One region of the Arthrobacter sp. B0316-5-4 genome, then DNA from elsewhere that is predicted to be linked to it. Evidence: predicted binding sites of a transcription regulator. Region 1 holds the regulator's gene; the other holds the start of a gene.

The links. Region 1 encodes Rex, which represses fermentation and respiration genes when NADH is low (regulators of the CRP and FNR family bind a similar motif). Its sites were predicted from a motif close to CTTGTGAANNNNTTCACAAG; they were not measured.
Region 2: AC5RU9_RS08290 (glyceraldehyde-3-phosphate dehydrogenase) is a predicted target of Rex. The motif match lies at 3,129-3,148, and genes of this name have one in related genera.

The regions. Positions count from the first base shown of each region.
Region 1 is NZ_JBNHFN010000001.1:844,988-852,517, reverse strand. Features, by position in the region: gene AC5RU9_RS03890 (3-deoxy-7-phosphoheptulonate synthase) at 105-1,241, shown strand; gene AC5RU9_RS03885 (helix-turn-helix domain-containing protein) at 1,381-1,593, shown strand; gene AC5RU9_RS03880 (30S ribosomal protein bS22) at 1,757-1,855, shown strand; gene AC5RU9_RS03875 (DUF559 domain-containing protein) at 1,959-2,924, opposite strand; gene AC5RU9_RS03870 (HAD family hydrolase) at 3,073-3,891, opposite strand; gene AC5RU9_RS03865 (glutaredoxin family protein) at 4,063-4,317, shown strand; gene AC5RU9_RS03860 (redox-sensing transcriptional repressor Rex) at 4,394-5,101, shown strand; gene AC5RU9_RS03855 (hypothetical protein) at 5,152-5,928, opposite strand; gene AC5RU9_RS03850 (hypothetical protein) at 6,182-6,895, opposite strand; gene AC5RU9_RS03845 (YceI family protein) at 7,064-7,530, opposite strand, start outside.
Region 2 is NZ_JBNHFN010000002.1:856,194-863,723, forward strand. Features, by position in the region: gene AC5RU9_RS08275 (acyltransferase domain-containing protein) at 1-228, shown strand, start outside; gene AC5RU9_RS08280 (HNH endonuclease family protein) at 213-1,013, opposite strand; gene AC5RU9_RS08285 (hypothetical protein) at 1,136-1,345, opposite strand; gene AC5RU9_RS08290 (glyceraldehyde-3-phosphate dehydrogenase) at 1,420-2,907, opposite strand; RNA gene rnpB (RNase P RNA component class A) at 3,171-3,561, opposite strand; gene AC5RU9_RS08300 (YaaA family protein) at 3,620-4,384, shown strand; gene AC5RU9_RS08305 (zinc ribbon domain-containing protein) at 4,397-5,134, opposite strand; gene AC5RU9_RS08310 (Nif3-like dinuclear metal center hexameric protein) at 5,224-6,135, opposite strand; gene msrA (peptide-methionine (S)-S-oxide reductase MsrA) at 6,250-6,774, shown strand; gene cysK (cysteine synthase A) at 6,841-7,530, shown strand, end outside.

The DNA of each region.
Region 1 (7,530 bases):
AACTTTCCTTCAGAGCCAACAGGGCAGAGATCATTCTCTGCCCTTCGCCATATCCGGCGGGTTCTGAAAAGGGGCCCGCTCCGCATCCCGGACAGGACCCAGAAATGACCAGCATCGCCGCAGAATCCGCCCCGCTCGACTCCGCTGACGCCGCGCAGCCCTCAACCTCCAACTTGCGGGTAGCGCGCTTCGAGCCGCTGCCGGCTCCCCAGGACCTCATCGCTGAGTTGCCGCTGGACGCCCACTCAGCAGCCGTCGTCGACCGCGGCCGTGACCAGGTCCGCGCCATCATGGATGGGGTGGACGACCGGCTCCTGGTGATCGTTGGACCCTGCTCCATCCACGACCCCAAGGCCGGGCTTGAATACGCCCGCCGGTTGGTCAGCCAGGCTGAGAAGCACAAGGAAGACCTGCTGATCGTCATGCGGACCTACTTCGAGAAGCCGCGCACCACGGTCGGCTGGAAGGGCCTCATCAACGATCCTCACCTGGACGGCAGCCACGACATCGCTGCAGGACTGCGCGCAGCGCGCGGCTTCCTCAAGCAGGTCACCGCGCTCGGGTTGCCCACGGCCACCGAGTTCCTTGAGCCCATCAGCCCGCAGTACATGGCCGACCTCGTTTCCTGGGGTGCAATCGGTGCGCGCACCACCGAAAGCCAGATCCACCGTCAGCTAGCCTCCGGCCTGTCCATGCCCATCGGATTCAAGAACGGGACCGACGGCGACCTTCAGGTGGCGATCGACGCGTGCGGCGCCTCTGCCGCTGAGCAAGCCTTCCTGGGAATCGACGACGACGGCCGTGCGGCGCTCGTGGCGACGTCCGGTAACCCCGACACCCACGTGATCCTGCGCGGCGGACGCAAGGGACCGAACTACTCAGCCTCCGACGTTGCTGCAGCTTCGTCCAAGCTTGCAGCCAAGGGCCTGAACCCGCGGCTGATCGTGGACGCTTCGCACGCCAACAGCGGGAAGAGCCACCACCGCCAGGCCGAGGTGGCGCTGGAAATCGGTGCGCAGCTGGAGACCGGTTCCTCTTCTTCTGTTGCCGGAGTGATGCTGGAGAGCTTCCTCGTGGGCGGGGCGCAGAACCTGGACACCGCCAAGCAGTTGGCCGGCGAGCAGGAACTCGTCTACGGCCAGAGTGTCACCGACGCCTGCATGGAGTGGGACGTTACGGCCTCGGTGCTGGAGCAGCTCGCAGCATCGGCCCGGAAGCGTCGCGTGGCGGCGGGGGAGTAGGGTCCCACTTTCCGGAAATGCTTTCACATTGGCCCCATCAGCCTCTAGAGTATCTAGCACATGGTTGTTGGATGGCTCAGCATCGGCACACCGTTCTACTGGGGGTGTCCTACTGTCTGAGAGCAAAGGAATATGGGAAATGTCCGCGGAGACTAACTTCTCGAATGCGCGTTTCATGACGGTGGCTGAAGTAGCCGACGTCTTGCGTGTTTCCAAAATGACCGTGTATCGCCTGGTCCACTCAGGGGAAATGCCCGCCGTCAGGTTCGGCCGCTCCTTCCGGGTTCCGGAAGAAGCCGTATCCCAGTACCTCAAAGGTGCCGTGGTGGACGGGCAATCCGAGACTGCCTGAGGCTGCCGCAGTCCACCTCACGGACCGTGGTCACAGGGTGCCCCTTTGAAGCGGTACTCTGTTAAGGAACGTTTTACGTCAATGTAAGAATCTGTCAGTTGTACTGTCTGCTTCCGCGGATCCGTTCCAACAGACAGGACCTTCTAGTTTGTAAGGAACTTTCGTGGGTTCAGTTATTAAGAAGCGCCGCAAGCGTATGGCCAAGAAGAAGCACCGCAAGCTGCTTCGCAAGACCCGCCACCAGCGCCGCAATAAGAAGTAGAGATACTTCATCAAGCGTGAATGCCCGTTGCCTTTTGAGGTGGCGGGCATTTTTGCATCCCCGTCCCTCTCTCACGTCCCGCCTGTTTCCCCCGGACGCTCTCTCACTCGTGCGGCTGCGCGAAGCCCGCCTGGACCGACGGGTCCACCCAGCCGTTTCTTAGCGCCTTTTTGATCTGACGGGTGGCATTCGCGAAGTTGTCTGCGAGATCCGACTTCCCGAAGATGAGCACAGTCCACCCCGCTGCCTCGAATGCCTTGTCCCTGCGCCGATCGCTGAGGATCTGTTCGTGCCCAAGGTGATGACCGCCGTCGTACTGGATTGCGATCCGACGCTGGCGGTAGCCGAGGTCGGCTGAAGGCGAGAAGGGATCGTTGATGTAGAGCCGTACCTGTAGTTCCGGGGCGGGAAGGCCGGCATCGAGCATAGCCAGACGGAGCGCAGTCTCCGGCGCCGAGTCTGCACCGACCCGCATCAGGTCCAGTGCTTCCCTCCCACGGACAACACCCTGCAAGTTCTTGTGGCGATCGACCATATTGCGAAGTTCGTGGATAGTCGTGAACGGCAGTTCCCTTTGCTCAAACTCCGGCCTAGGGACGCGAATGAGTTCGTCGCCAACGCCGACCAGTTCATTCAGCGGAAGAATCCGGGCCAAGTCCAACCAAGTCCTGGACCGTGTACTGATCCACATGCCGTGACTGAGCTCTATTTCATCCTTCGAGACAACGACGGTGTGGCCGATAACGCCTTTTCGTCGCACTGCAGGCAGAGTCCGTGGCTTGCTCAGATGCAGCTCATGTGAATCTGATAGCCAAGGTGGGAGTGAGAATCCGTGAATCTTGGCAGCAGTGACATGTGAGATCCAAGCGCCAGGGCTCGCCGCCGAGAGCGAGCGAGCAGCCGATTCCAGATCGAAGGCCCAGTCCTTCGGACGGTAGATGCCCTTGCTTACAGCCTCAATGCTGACGCGCTTCCAGAGCTGAGGATGGGCGAGGCCGGCCGCCTGGGCCTCCGAGAGAGTGAATGGGGCGGATGCCAGCTTGGAGGGTACGGGTATGGGAATCTGCATACCGGCATTCTGACCCAGATACCGATGGGGGTGCAGAAGTTATCCACAGGGATCGAGGCCACCTCCCGAGGATGTGCGAGAGGGTTGGCCTGAAGGGGGTGGGATGTGAGAGAGGGATGGCCTGAAGACGGTGGGATGTGAGAGAGGGTCAGATGCGGGGGCCGCGGAATCTGGAGAAGCCGCGCCACAAGCCATAAATCGCGCCGCCCACCGTAGCTGCTTTGAGCCCGAGTGTTGCGGCTCGACGACCGGCCCGGAAGTCGTAGACGGGCCAATTGTTGTCGCGGGCGTGCCGGCGGAGCTTCGCGTCCGGGTTGATGACGACGGGGTGCCCCACCATGGTCAGCAAGGGGATGTCGTTGGCAGAATCGCTGTAGGCCCAGCAGTGGTCCAGGTCCAACCCTTCGCGGTCGGCGACCAGCTGGACCGCGACTGCCTTAGCGGGTCCGTGCAGGATGTCGCCCACGAGCTTCCCTGTGTACATGCCGTCGTGCACTTCGCCGACAGTCCCCAGCGCGCCGGTCAGGCCCAGGCGGGTTGAGATCACAGTAGCCACCTCGATCGGGGTCGCCGTAACCAGCCACACTTTGCGGCCGACCCTGAGGTGCTGTTCGGCCAGCGCTTTGGTTCCGGGCCAGATCCGTGACTCGATCATCTCGTCGTAGACTTCTTCGCCCAAGGCTTTGATGTCATCGACGGTGATGCCTGCCGCCAGTGTGAGCGCGGAGTCCCTTACAGCGTGAACGTCTTCCATGTTCTCGCCGCGCATCACGAATTTGAACTGCTTCCATGCGAAGCCAGCGGCCTGCGGCAAGGTGAACGCCTTGCGTTCGTACATCTTCCGGGCCACATGAAAGAGGCTGGCGCCCTTCATCAACGTGTTGTCGACGTCGAAGAAAGCAGCTTCGCCGGTGTGCTTCTGCGCTTTGGCAGCTGCGGCGACCACGGCGTTCTTCTCCTCGGGCATGACTTGAGTCTAGTCAATGGCTGATGCACCTCGCTGGTGGCGCACTGACACCCGCTCCGGTGGGGTGGGATGTGAGTGACGGTTGGCGTGATGGGGGTGGGATGTGAGTGAGGGTTGGTGGGATGGGGGTGGGATGTGAGTGAGGGTTGGCGGGGCGGTTACCGTTATCCCATGGCTACTCCCGACGTCGTACTCCTCACCAAAGCTGACTGCCACCTCTGCACGGAGGCGCGTGCCGCCGTCGAGCGTGTAACCACAAGCCTTGGCCTGGAGTGGAAAGAGCAAAGTATCGACGGCGATCCGCAGCTGCGGGAGCGCTTCGCGGAGGAGATTCCCGTGGTCCTTGTTGACGGTGTGCAGCGGGACTTCTGGAAGATCGACGAGCAGCGGCTGACGCGCACCTTGAAGAAAGCCCTGGAGGGCTGAGGGTGCGGTTACCCGTAAGTAATCGCTTTGGTTGAGCCCGCCCGGGGGTCATAGAGTGGAACAACAAAGCGACGCAATGGAGAATACCGTGACTGCGCTGGAACCGTCCGCGGAAGCAACATCCGAGGACAACGAACCTGCCGCCAAGCAGATCCCACCCGCGGCTGTGGCCCGGATGACTCTCTATTTGCGTGCGCTCAACTCTTTGCTGGCAGAAGGCGTGGAGCGGGTTTCATCCGAAGCTCTCGCCGAAGCCTCCGGAGTTAGTTCATCCACCCTCCGCAAAGACCTCTCCTACGTGGGTTCGTACGGGACCCGCGGCGTGGGCTACGAGGTCCAATACTTGAGCCGTCACATCGCCGCGGCGTTGGGCTTGACCCATGACTGGAAGGTCGCGATCGTCGGTGCGGGTAACCTCGGCAAGGCGCTGGCCCGGTACGGCGGCTTCGAATCCAGGGGTTTCGACGTTGTCGCCATTTTTGATGCTGACCCCATGGTGATCGGCAACGAGGTGGGCTGGCTGCGGGTCAGCGACTCAGCCGAGTTGGAACGGGTGCTGGAGCGTACGCACACGAACATGGTGGTGCTCGCGTTGCCGGCCACCGTGGCGCAGGCAGTCTGCGACCGCGTGATCGCCGCAGGTATCCGGAGCATCCTGAGTTTCGCTCCGGTGCTGCTGCAGGTCCCGCCGCACGTCAACCTCCGCAAGGTGGACATGGCCACGGAGCTACAAATTCTGGCTTACCACGCACAACGGGCGCAGACACCGGGCCAGGCTGTTTAGCCTTCGCCGGGTCCACGCCCGCTGGGTTGCCTTTGAACAGGCCCGCTGGTTTAGCGGCCGTACGGAGCCTGGTACGGGTTGCCGAACGGCTGGGGCTTCCGGAAGTACGGAGCCGACGCCGGCAGGTAGAGCATGACGATCGCTGCAACACCCAGCAGGATCACCACGAGCTGCAGTACACCGTAGGTTGCGCCGAACTGGAAGAGGCTGGTCAGGCCGAGGACGGAGATGGCGGCGAAGACGGTGCCCAGGATCCTTGCCCAGTTCTTGCCCTTGCGGACGTTGAAAGCAACCAGGGCGTAAAGGCCCAGGGAGATGACCGCGCCAACGATGGCGCTCACGGAGATGGCTCCGCGCATGCCCTCCATGGTCCCTGCGGGAAGGTCGGTGCCCTGCTGCGCAGCCTGCTGGTTCATGGCGTTGATGAAGGCGTCAGCACCGGTGGTTGCAAGGAGCAGCGAACTGATGGCCGAGAGGACGCCGGCGGCGATGATCATCCAGAAGGCGTAGTTGACCATCGGCGGAACCGTGGTGGGGCCAGGCTGCTGGCTCGGCCAGTTGGTGTCCTGCCCGTACTGGGGAGCGGCCGGGCCCTGGCCGTAGGGGGAAGCCTGCTGGCCGTACTGCGGCGCAGACTGCTGCCCGTATTGCGGCGCGGCGGGCGGGGACTGCTGGCCGTACTGAGGTGCGGACGGCTGCTGTCCGTACTGGGGCGCGGCGGGCGGCGGGGACTGCTGCCCGTACTGCGGTGCGGACGGCTGCGAGCCGGTCTGCTCAGGCTGGTTGGCGTCACCCGGGTTCGACGGCGGGTAGGGAGGGTTGCTCATGGCATTCCTTTGCTTGTTCGACTGCTGGTTCGGCCGCCGGGATCAGCAAAATGACCCTGCCCCCAGCGTGGTTCTGGTTCCACCGTACATCCCGGGTCTGACGCTATAGCCAAACACACGCAGGAATTCCATGGCTACGGCGAAAATCATCATGTGGGCTTACGCCTTCATGATGAAGGCCGCGGGAATCCGGAGGGGATTTCACCGCGGCCTTCCCGTCATTTAAGGCTCGACGGCGGCACTTGCGTGAACGCTAAACCTGGCCCTTGACTGCCTTGAACCAGAGTTGTGAGTTGGGCAGCCACATCAGTACGACGGCGACTGCGCTGACCAGGAATCCGAACCAGTTGCTGCCGAGACCCGTGCTGGATCCGCCGGCGCTGGCGGCACTGAAAATGGTGAGGAGCAATGAAACACCGGCCACAATGGTGAGGCCGAGGCGGGCCCACTCTTTGCCTTCCTTCATCTTCATTGCAAGGATCACCTGTGCCGCGGCCACTGCAAGGCTGAGGATCAGGAGAATCAGCAGGATGGCCGCAACTCCGGGGGCAAAAGCGAAAAGGGCGATGATGGCGAAGAACCCGATGAGGCCAAACAGCAGGCCCAGGAGTCCGGAGATCACCCAGATGAAGTAGGACACCTTCAACTCCGTGGGCAGGCCCTGGGTTTTGAACATTCCCGAGAAGCCGCCTTGTGGCATGACGTCGTTGAAGTTGCGCGGACCGTCGGTAGGCATTTCGAAGTGGAACCCGGGCTGGCCGGCGCCGGGCTGAGCCGGTCCGGGCTGGCTTGGTCCAGGTTGGGCCGCTCCGGGCTGGGAGTACTGCCCCGGTTGCGATGGGGGCTGGTAGCCCTGTGGTGGTTGGTAGTCCTGCGGAGGCTGGTAACCCGCAGGAGGAACATTGCCGGGCTGCGGAGGCTGTGAGCCGGGCTGCTGAGGCTGTGGTGCTTCGTCTGGGGTACTCATGGCATCACTTTAGACCGGCGGTTGAAGGATGCATAGGAAATTCGGAGCCAACTCGCAGCTAACCAGGGGGTATCTGCCGAATAATTGGCGGGTGATCTCCGAGACAGCGAAACGGCGCCCCCGCAGCGTGATGCTGTGGAGGCGCCGTCTGGGTGGTCCAGGCTGGACTTACGCGGCAGCCGGAGCGATGAACGCGAGTTCCAGGTTGATGACTACCTTGTCGCTGACCAGGACGCCACCGGCTTCGAGGACTGCGTTCCAGGTGAGGCCGAATTCCTTGCGGCTGATGGTGGTCTCGCCGGAAACGCCGGCGCGGGTGTTGCCGAAGGGATCAACGGCCACACCGTTGAACTCGGTCTCGATGGAAACTTCCTTGGTCACGCCCTTGATTGTGAGATCTCCCACGAGGTCGAAGCTGTTTCCGTTGGCCTTGACGTGGCGGGAAACGAACGTGATTTCCGGGAACTTCTCCACATCGAAGAAGTCTTCGCCCTTGACGTGGCCGTCGCGGTTGACGTCGCCGGAGTCGAAGCTGGCGGTCTGGATGGTTGCGGAGACCTTGGAGTCAGCCAGGGTTTCGCCAACTTCCAAGGTGGCGGAGGCGTCCTTGAACTGGCCGCGGACCTTGCTGATGC
Region 2 (7,530 bases), on a different contig from region 1:
TACCTTGTTGAGCGGCTTCCGGATAGCAACATAGCTTCCTTCGCCCGGCGTTTCACTCTGGACCGATGCACGGATGCACCCACCGATGCCGTGTACTTTACGTTCCGCCAGCGCGGCCTGCAGGACCTGGATAAGCTGCCACGCGAAACGTCACTCCAGCGCGTCGTGCTGGAAAGGATCGACGACGGCGGCACCTGGCAACTGGGGCATGGTCACCTGGCGTTGTAGATGGTTTGCTGCTCGGGGCATCCGGAAAGTACGCGCTTCATGGCGTCTTTCTCGGCCGCGGTAACCCAGAGCTTGTAGGCGGTTTTCACCGAGATTTGCCGCGCTACATAGTGGCAGCGGAAATTCTTGTTTGCCGGCAGCCAGGTCGCGGCGTCCCCGGCCCCTTTCTTGACGTTGGCCGGACCATCAGCCGCGATGAGGTTCAGGGGGTCGTTGGCCAGCGTTTGCCGCTGCTGTGCCGTGAGCTGCTGTGCACCTTTCTGCCATGCATCGGCGAGAGCCACTACATGGTCGATTTGGACGGCGGCGCTGGTGTCCTGCCCCCTGCGGAAGGTCACGTGGGCACCCGTGTAGGGCTCGTCGAAGACTCCCCCGGAGACTTTGCAGGATGAACCAGCCGTGAATTCGACCGCGGAAAGATCCCTGTGCAGGATGTCGTTCCTGGTGTCGCATCCGTTGTGGTCCACGTCGGCCCAGGCCTGGCCGAAAGCTGCCCTGTCATAGTCCGACTTCGGTGCCCTGCCTTTCACGGCAAGCCGCTCCAGGGCTGCAGTTGCACTTTCGGCAGCAACCGGGGCTGCACCACTGACCGGCTTCATGAACGTCTGATCGAAGACGGGCGCCTCGCTGGGGCCGGCCGTCCAGGGATCAGCGACGCCAAACTGGCCCGTGGTGAAAAACCAGCACAGGCCCGCAACGACAGTTGCTGCTGCGAGGCCAAGAATGGCCCAGGCTTGAAGGGACCTACGCCGGGCGCGTTTGTAGGCAGACCAGGTGATACTCAAGGGACTCCGTCCAGTGGGGGCAGGCAGTGTCCTACGAGCGTAGGACAAGGCCCCGACAGCCAGAGCAGTATCCACAGTGTGGAGGAGGAGTCACACTGTGGTGGCGGTCAACGGCGGGGGCTTTATTGCTCCCGCATCACGCGCTGAAGGTCTTCGGTTGCTACTTGCAGCAGCCCGCGCAGCTGCTCAACGCGCTGGTCCGTGACATCGCCGGTGGCATTGGCCGCCACGGCCTGGTCAAGGAGTTTTTGGGCCTGTTTGTGGTTGGCCCGCGCTACGTCCAGCGCGTGTTCGAGTGTGGTTTCGTGCTCAATGGTCGATTCATTTTCCATGAGCCCATTTTGGTCAGGTTTCCCGGCTGTTTCCAGTGACACAGCCGGGAAACCCCTGAATAGTTCCGGGAGCTTTAGGCGTCAGCCGTTTCGAGCACCGCGATGGGGGCAATAACGTCCTTGGCGGGGAACGACGGTGGGTTGACTCCGGCCATTTCCTCCATGACGCGGACCACCTGGCAGGAGTAGCCAAATTCGTTGTCGTACCAGACGTAGAGCACCAGGTTCTTGTCGTTGGAGATGGTCGCGAGGCCATCAACAATGCCTGCACGGCGGGAACCGACGAAGTCCGTGGAAACAACATCGGGAGAGTCGATGTAGTCAATCTGCTTGCGCAGGTCCGAATGAAGGGACATCTCGCGAAGGAAAGCGTTGACTTCGTCCCGCGTGGTGCCGTTCTCAAGGTTCAGGTTGAGGATGGCCATGGACACGTCAGGGGTGGGGACGCGGATGGCGTTACCCGTGAGCTTGCCCTGCAGTTCGGGCAACGCCTTGGCCACAGCCTTGGCCGCACCGGTTTCGGTGATGACCATGTTCAGCGCAGCGGAACGTCCGCGGCGATCGCCCTTATGGAAGTTGTCGATCAGGTTCTGGTCGTTCGTGAACGAGTGGACCGTTTCGACGTGGCCGTGGATGATGCCGAACTTGTCGTTGATGGCCTTCAGGACCGGAGTGATGGCGTTGGTGGTGCAGGACGCGGCGGTGACGATCTTGTCGTCGTCGTTAATGTCCCGGTGGTTGATGCCGTGGACGATGTTCTTCAGCTCGCCCTTGCCCGGTGCGGTGAGCAGAACGCGGGCCACACCCTTGCTCTGCAGGTGCTGGGAGAGGCCATCGGCGTCGCGCCAACGGCCGGTGTTGTCCACAACCAAAGCATCCTTGATGCCGTAGGCCGTGTAGTCCACCGTGGCAGGGTTGTCCGAGTAGATGACCTGGACCTGGACGCCATTGGCGGTGATGGTGTTGGCTTCTTCATCCACGCGGATGGTGCCTTCAAAGGAACCGTGCACGGAGTCGCGGCGCAGCAGGCTGGCGCGCTTGACGAGGTCGTTCTCTGCACCCTTGCGGACCACGATGGCGCGGAGTCGAAGGCCGTGACCGCCGCCGGCCTTTTCGATCAGGATGCGGGCCAGCAGGCGGCCAATACGGCCAAAACCATAAAGGACGACGTCGGTGCTGGTGCGGTCGTCTGCTCCGCGCTTTCCAACGATCTCAGCAAGCTCGGCGCGCAGGTATTCATCCAGCGAGGCGCCATTGCCTTCAGCCCGGAATTTCTCGGTCAAACGTGCGATGTCGATTGCTGCCGCACCGAGTTCGAGCTCCGACAGGGCGTTCAACAGGGGTGCGGTTTCTTCGAGCAGGAGCTCGTGGTTGCTCATCCGCCGCGCGAAGCGGTGGGCCTTCAGGATGTTCATGGTGGACTTGTTGATCAAGCTCCGGCCGTGGATGCTGGTGACCACGTTGTTTTCCCGGTACAACCGGCCGATCACCGGAATCATGGCCTCGGCGAGAGCCTCCCGGCCCATCCACTTATCAAGACAAGAATCTGACGTCTGGCTCACAGAACTACCTTCCTTGGGTCAACCACATACGTCCTCGTATGCAGATGGCAGCGGCCGCCCGGAGTAGTCCTGCGGCACATGCGCCAGCGGGCTTCGGTCCACCCACAGCGCCTTGAACGAGAGCAAAGAAAATCCGCCGGCTGCGAACGCAGTCCCGGCGGCAGAACATCTACGTTCAGTAACCATTCTAGGGCGGAAGGAAGGGGCGCAGGCCTTTCGAGGGCGTGAAATCACTCACACGCACTGTTTGCGCTGGTCATAAATGGATGGGTCGACCGATACGCCGGGTTCTGTCATCCCTCCCGTTACCGGAAAGGGAGTAGCGGCCATCCATCTACGAACGCCGTTGCCGACGCCCTCCAGCAGCCTACCCGGACACTCGGGCGGGCAGCCCTCAAACGTGTCCTGTCTGGCCTTGCTCCGGGTGGGGTTTACCTAGCCTCCCCGGTCACCCAGGGAGCTGGTGGTCTCTTACACCACCGTTTCACCCTTACCTGCTGCCCCATGATGCAAGCATCACCGGGCGCAGGCGGTCTGTTCTCTGTGGCACTGGCCTGCGGGTTACCCCGAGTGGGCGTTACCCACCACCCTGCCCTGCGGAGCCCGGACGTTCCTCGAGCCACTTTCGTGACGCGCGACCGCCTGGTCGACCCATCCGCCATACAGTCTACCGGCGTCGGGACCCTCGAAAGTCCGGCGGTAATATCGACTGGTGCTGATTCTGCTTCCGCCTTCCGAAGGCAAAACCCCCGCCCCCAAAGGTCCCGCCATCGACTGGGAGTCACTGAGTTTTCCCGAGCTGAACCAGTACCGTGCCACCGTTCTTGAGGCCTTGGGGACGGTGAGCGCGCATGAGGACGCCCTGGCGCTGCTGGGCGTCGGCGCTTCCTTGCGGGACGACGTCGAACGTAATACCCGGCTGCATGCCGAACCGGCTGCCCCGGCGCATCAGGTCTATTCCGGCGTCCTCTACGACGCCCTGGGCTATAAGAGCATGACCGCAACCCAACGACGCAAAGCCACCGAATCCATCCTGGTGGTCTCGGCGTTGTGGGGTGCCATCGGCTTCGGCGACCATGTTCCCGCCTACCGCCTGTCCATGGGAACCGCACTGCCCGACGTCGGACGCCTCGCCTCGTACTGGAAGCCGCAGCTTAACGCCGCCCTCACCAAACGGGCCGAAGGTGAACTGGTGGTGGATTGCCGCTCAAGCACCTACGCAGCTGCCTGGGCTCCCCCGGCGGCCCAGACAGTGAACGTCAACGTTTTCAGTGAGGCGAACGGCAAACGTACGGTGGTCAGCCACTTCGCTAAACACACCCGGGGTGAACTGGCGCGGCATCTTCTGACACGGCGCGGCAAGGCACCTTCCACCCCGGATCAACTGGCCAAGGCAGCCCGGGAAGTGTGGACCGCGGAACTGGTAGAGGGCACGGCCCGCAAGCCGCACGCGCTGAACATCATCCTGGCCGGCTAGGTTCGGTCCGGCTTAGTTCCACTCCGTCGAACGGACAAGGATCACACCTGAGTCCGGGCAGAAAACGATGTCGTCCTCCGCAGCAGCTTTGACTTCAGCGAGGTCACCCGGGCTCAGCATCATGCCGGAACCTTCGGATTTGCCGTGGAACAAACGGGCGGCGCCCACTCCCCTCTTGGCAATCGTCTTCTCGTAGATTGCCAGGAGCCCTGCGTCCAGGGAATCCGCAAAAGCGGCCCGCTGCCCACGAACGACGGTTTCTTCGGCAGCGATTTCAGCTATGGATTCATCGAGCTCAGCGCGGATACTGCCAAAGGAACCCTGGATGTCATTGACGATCGACTGCTGGGCGGCCTGGCGTTCGCGAAGGGTGTCCAGGCGCTCAAGGATCTCCAGCTCCACGTCCTCAAGGTCGGAGCGGCGCTTGTTCAGCGAGGCAATGTCACTCTGAAGCGCCACCAGGTCCTTCGACAACCCCGTACCGCTGTTGAGCCTGGCCTCGTCGCGTTCGATGCGAGTAGCCACCTGCTCCACATCAGCCTCGGCACGACGCAATTCCGTCTCGGCATCGTGGACGGCAACCTTTGCCGCACCCAGTTCACCGTTGGCCACGTTCAGGGCGTCAGTGAGGTCAGTGATGCGAGGGTCCGTTTCCAGTACCCGCCGGCGGCCGGCCAACGACTTGAGCTTGGCATCCAGCCCCTGCAGTTCAAGCAATTTGTATTGTTCTGCCGGTGCTGCTTTCGCCACGCTTACCTCCGCTTGTTACCGCCGGTCCCGGAAATCAGGAGCGGCCGGACAACCCCTATCTGTCGGGGCTGCCCATATCTTTCTAGACTCTAGTCCCCGCCGGGAGTCAGTATGAAGTCCCAAGGATCGCTGTTGGTGCTGCTCACCCGGATCTCGACGTCGAAACCCTGGTCTGCGAGTACGTTCCCCAAGGCCTCAGCGGCCGCAGGGAGCCACAGCCATTCGCTGGCGAAATGTGAAACGTCGATCAGGTACGGACGGCCGTTCGTGGCCCCTTCACGGGCCTCGGAGGCCGGATGGTGACGCATGTCCGCGGTAACGTAAACATCTGCGTTGCTGGCGCGGACCGCGGCCAGCAAACTATCTCCTGCACCACCGCAAACGGCCACCCTGCGGACCAGCCCGTCCTTGTCGCCGGCAACCCGGACGCCACCGGCCACTGCGGGGAGCATCTCAAAGACGCGGGCCGCAAAATCACCGAGAGTCTCAAGATCTGGAAGGTCACCCACCCTGCCGATCCCCTCTTCCGGCAATCCGTTGCTGGCCGGTGTCAGGGGCGTGACGTTCTCCAATCCGAAGGCGTCAGCCAGGACGTCGGAAACGCCTCCGACGGCCGAGTCACCATTGGTATGCACTGTCAGCAATCCCGTCCCGGCCTCAATGAGGCGATGAATGGCCAGGCCCTTGGCTGACGTAGCAGCTACGGAATTCACACCCTTAAGAAGCAAGGGGTGGTGCGTTATCAGCAGCTCGGCACCCCACTCGATGGCTTCATCGATGACTTCCAGGGTGGGGTCCACGGCAAAGAGGACTTTGCTCACCGGAACATTGGGCCGGCCGGCAACCAGGCCTACCTCGTCCCAATCCTCGGCCAGCGACTCCGGCCAGAGTTCCTCCACAGCCAGTAACACCTGACCGAGCGTGGGATCCCCCGTGGCCTCAACTGTTCCGTCATCTTCGCCGGAATCCGCATCAGAAATGTCGGTGTTTACTGCTTCCATACTCTTATTCTTACCTACTGGGCCGAATCGGGCAGTCCCGGCGCCCGCCGTCTCCGTTATTGTCCCGTAAGGTGTTGCGGGAATCATCAAGCCCTCCGATCCATTGAAGAGAACATGAAAACTTTCGTACTTGGCGGCGGCTGCTTCTGGTGCCTGGATGCCGTTTACCAAAAAACCCGCGGCGTCAGCTCGGTTGTGTCCGGCTATACCGGCGGCCATGTCCGCAATCCCGACTACTACGGAGTCTGTTCCGGAACCACCGGCCATGCGGAGGTCGTGGCCGTAACCTTCGACGAAACAGTTGTTCCGGAGGAAGTCATCCTGGACATGTTCTTCGCCCTCCACGACCCCACCACCTTGAACCGCCAGGGTTACGACGTCGGTACCCAGTACCGTTCGTCGATGTTCTACACCACCACCGAAGAGAAGGTGCTGTTCGAAGAAGCGATCGAGCGTGCACAGGCCCTCTGGTCCGACCCGATTGTGACCGAGGTCAGCCGGCTTCCCGACTTTTATGAAGCTGAAGAAGTGCACCAGAATTACTACGCCAAGTTCCCCTACCAGGGCTACTGCCAGGTGATTATTAACCCCAAACTGGCGAAGGCACGGAAATATTACTCTGCATGGCTTACTGCTTAGCAGGGTTTCGATCCGGCTCGTTAGGCTGACCTCAGCATTCCCTCCTCAGAGATAGGCATAATCTTCATGGCAAGGATATACGACGACGTCACGCAGCTGGTCGGTCGCACTCCGCTGGTCCGTTTGAACCGGCTCACCGAAGGCCTCGACGCCACCGTTGCAGTCAAGCTTGAGTTTTACAACCCTGCCAACAGTGTCAAGGACCGCATCGGCGTAGCCATCATTGACGCCGCCGAGAAGTCCGGTGCCTTGAAGCCCGGCGGAACCATCGTGGAGGGCACGTCCGGCAACACCGGCATCGCCCTGGCACTGGTTGGGGCTGCCCGCGGCTACAAGGTCATCCTGACCATGCCGGAGACCATGTCCACTGAGCGTCGCGTCATGTTGCGCGCCTACGGTGCCGAGATCGTCCTGACCCCGGGTTCTGAAGGCATGCGCGGGGCAGTGGAAAAGGCCCAGGAAATCGTGGCCAACACTGAAAACTCCATCTGGGCACAGCAGTTCGCCAACGAGGCCAACCCTGCGATCCACCGCACCACGACGGCCGAGGAAGTCTGGGAAGACACCGACGGCGAAGTGGACATCTTCGTTGCGGGCGTAGGTACCGGCGGCACCATCACCGGCGTCGGCCAGGTGCTCAAGGAGCGCAAGCCCGGTGTGCAGATCGTAGCTGTTGAGCCCAAGGACTCCGCGATCCTCAACGGCGGAGCACCTGGCCCCCACAAGATCCAGGGCATCGGCGCCAACTTTGTGCCC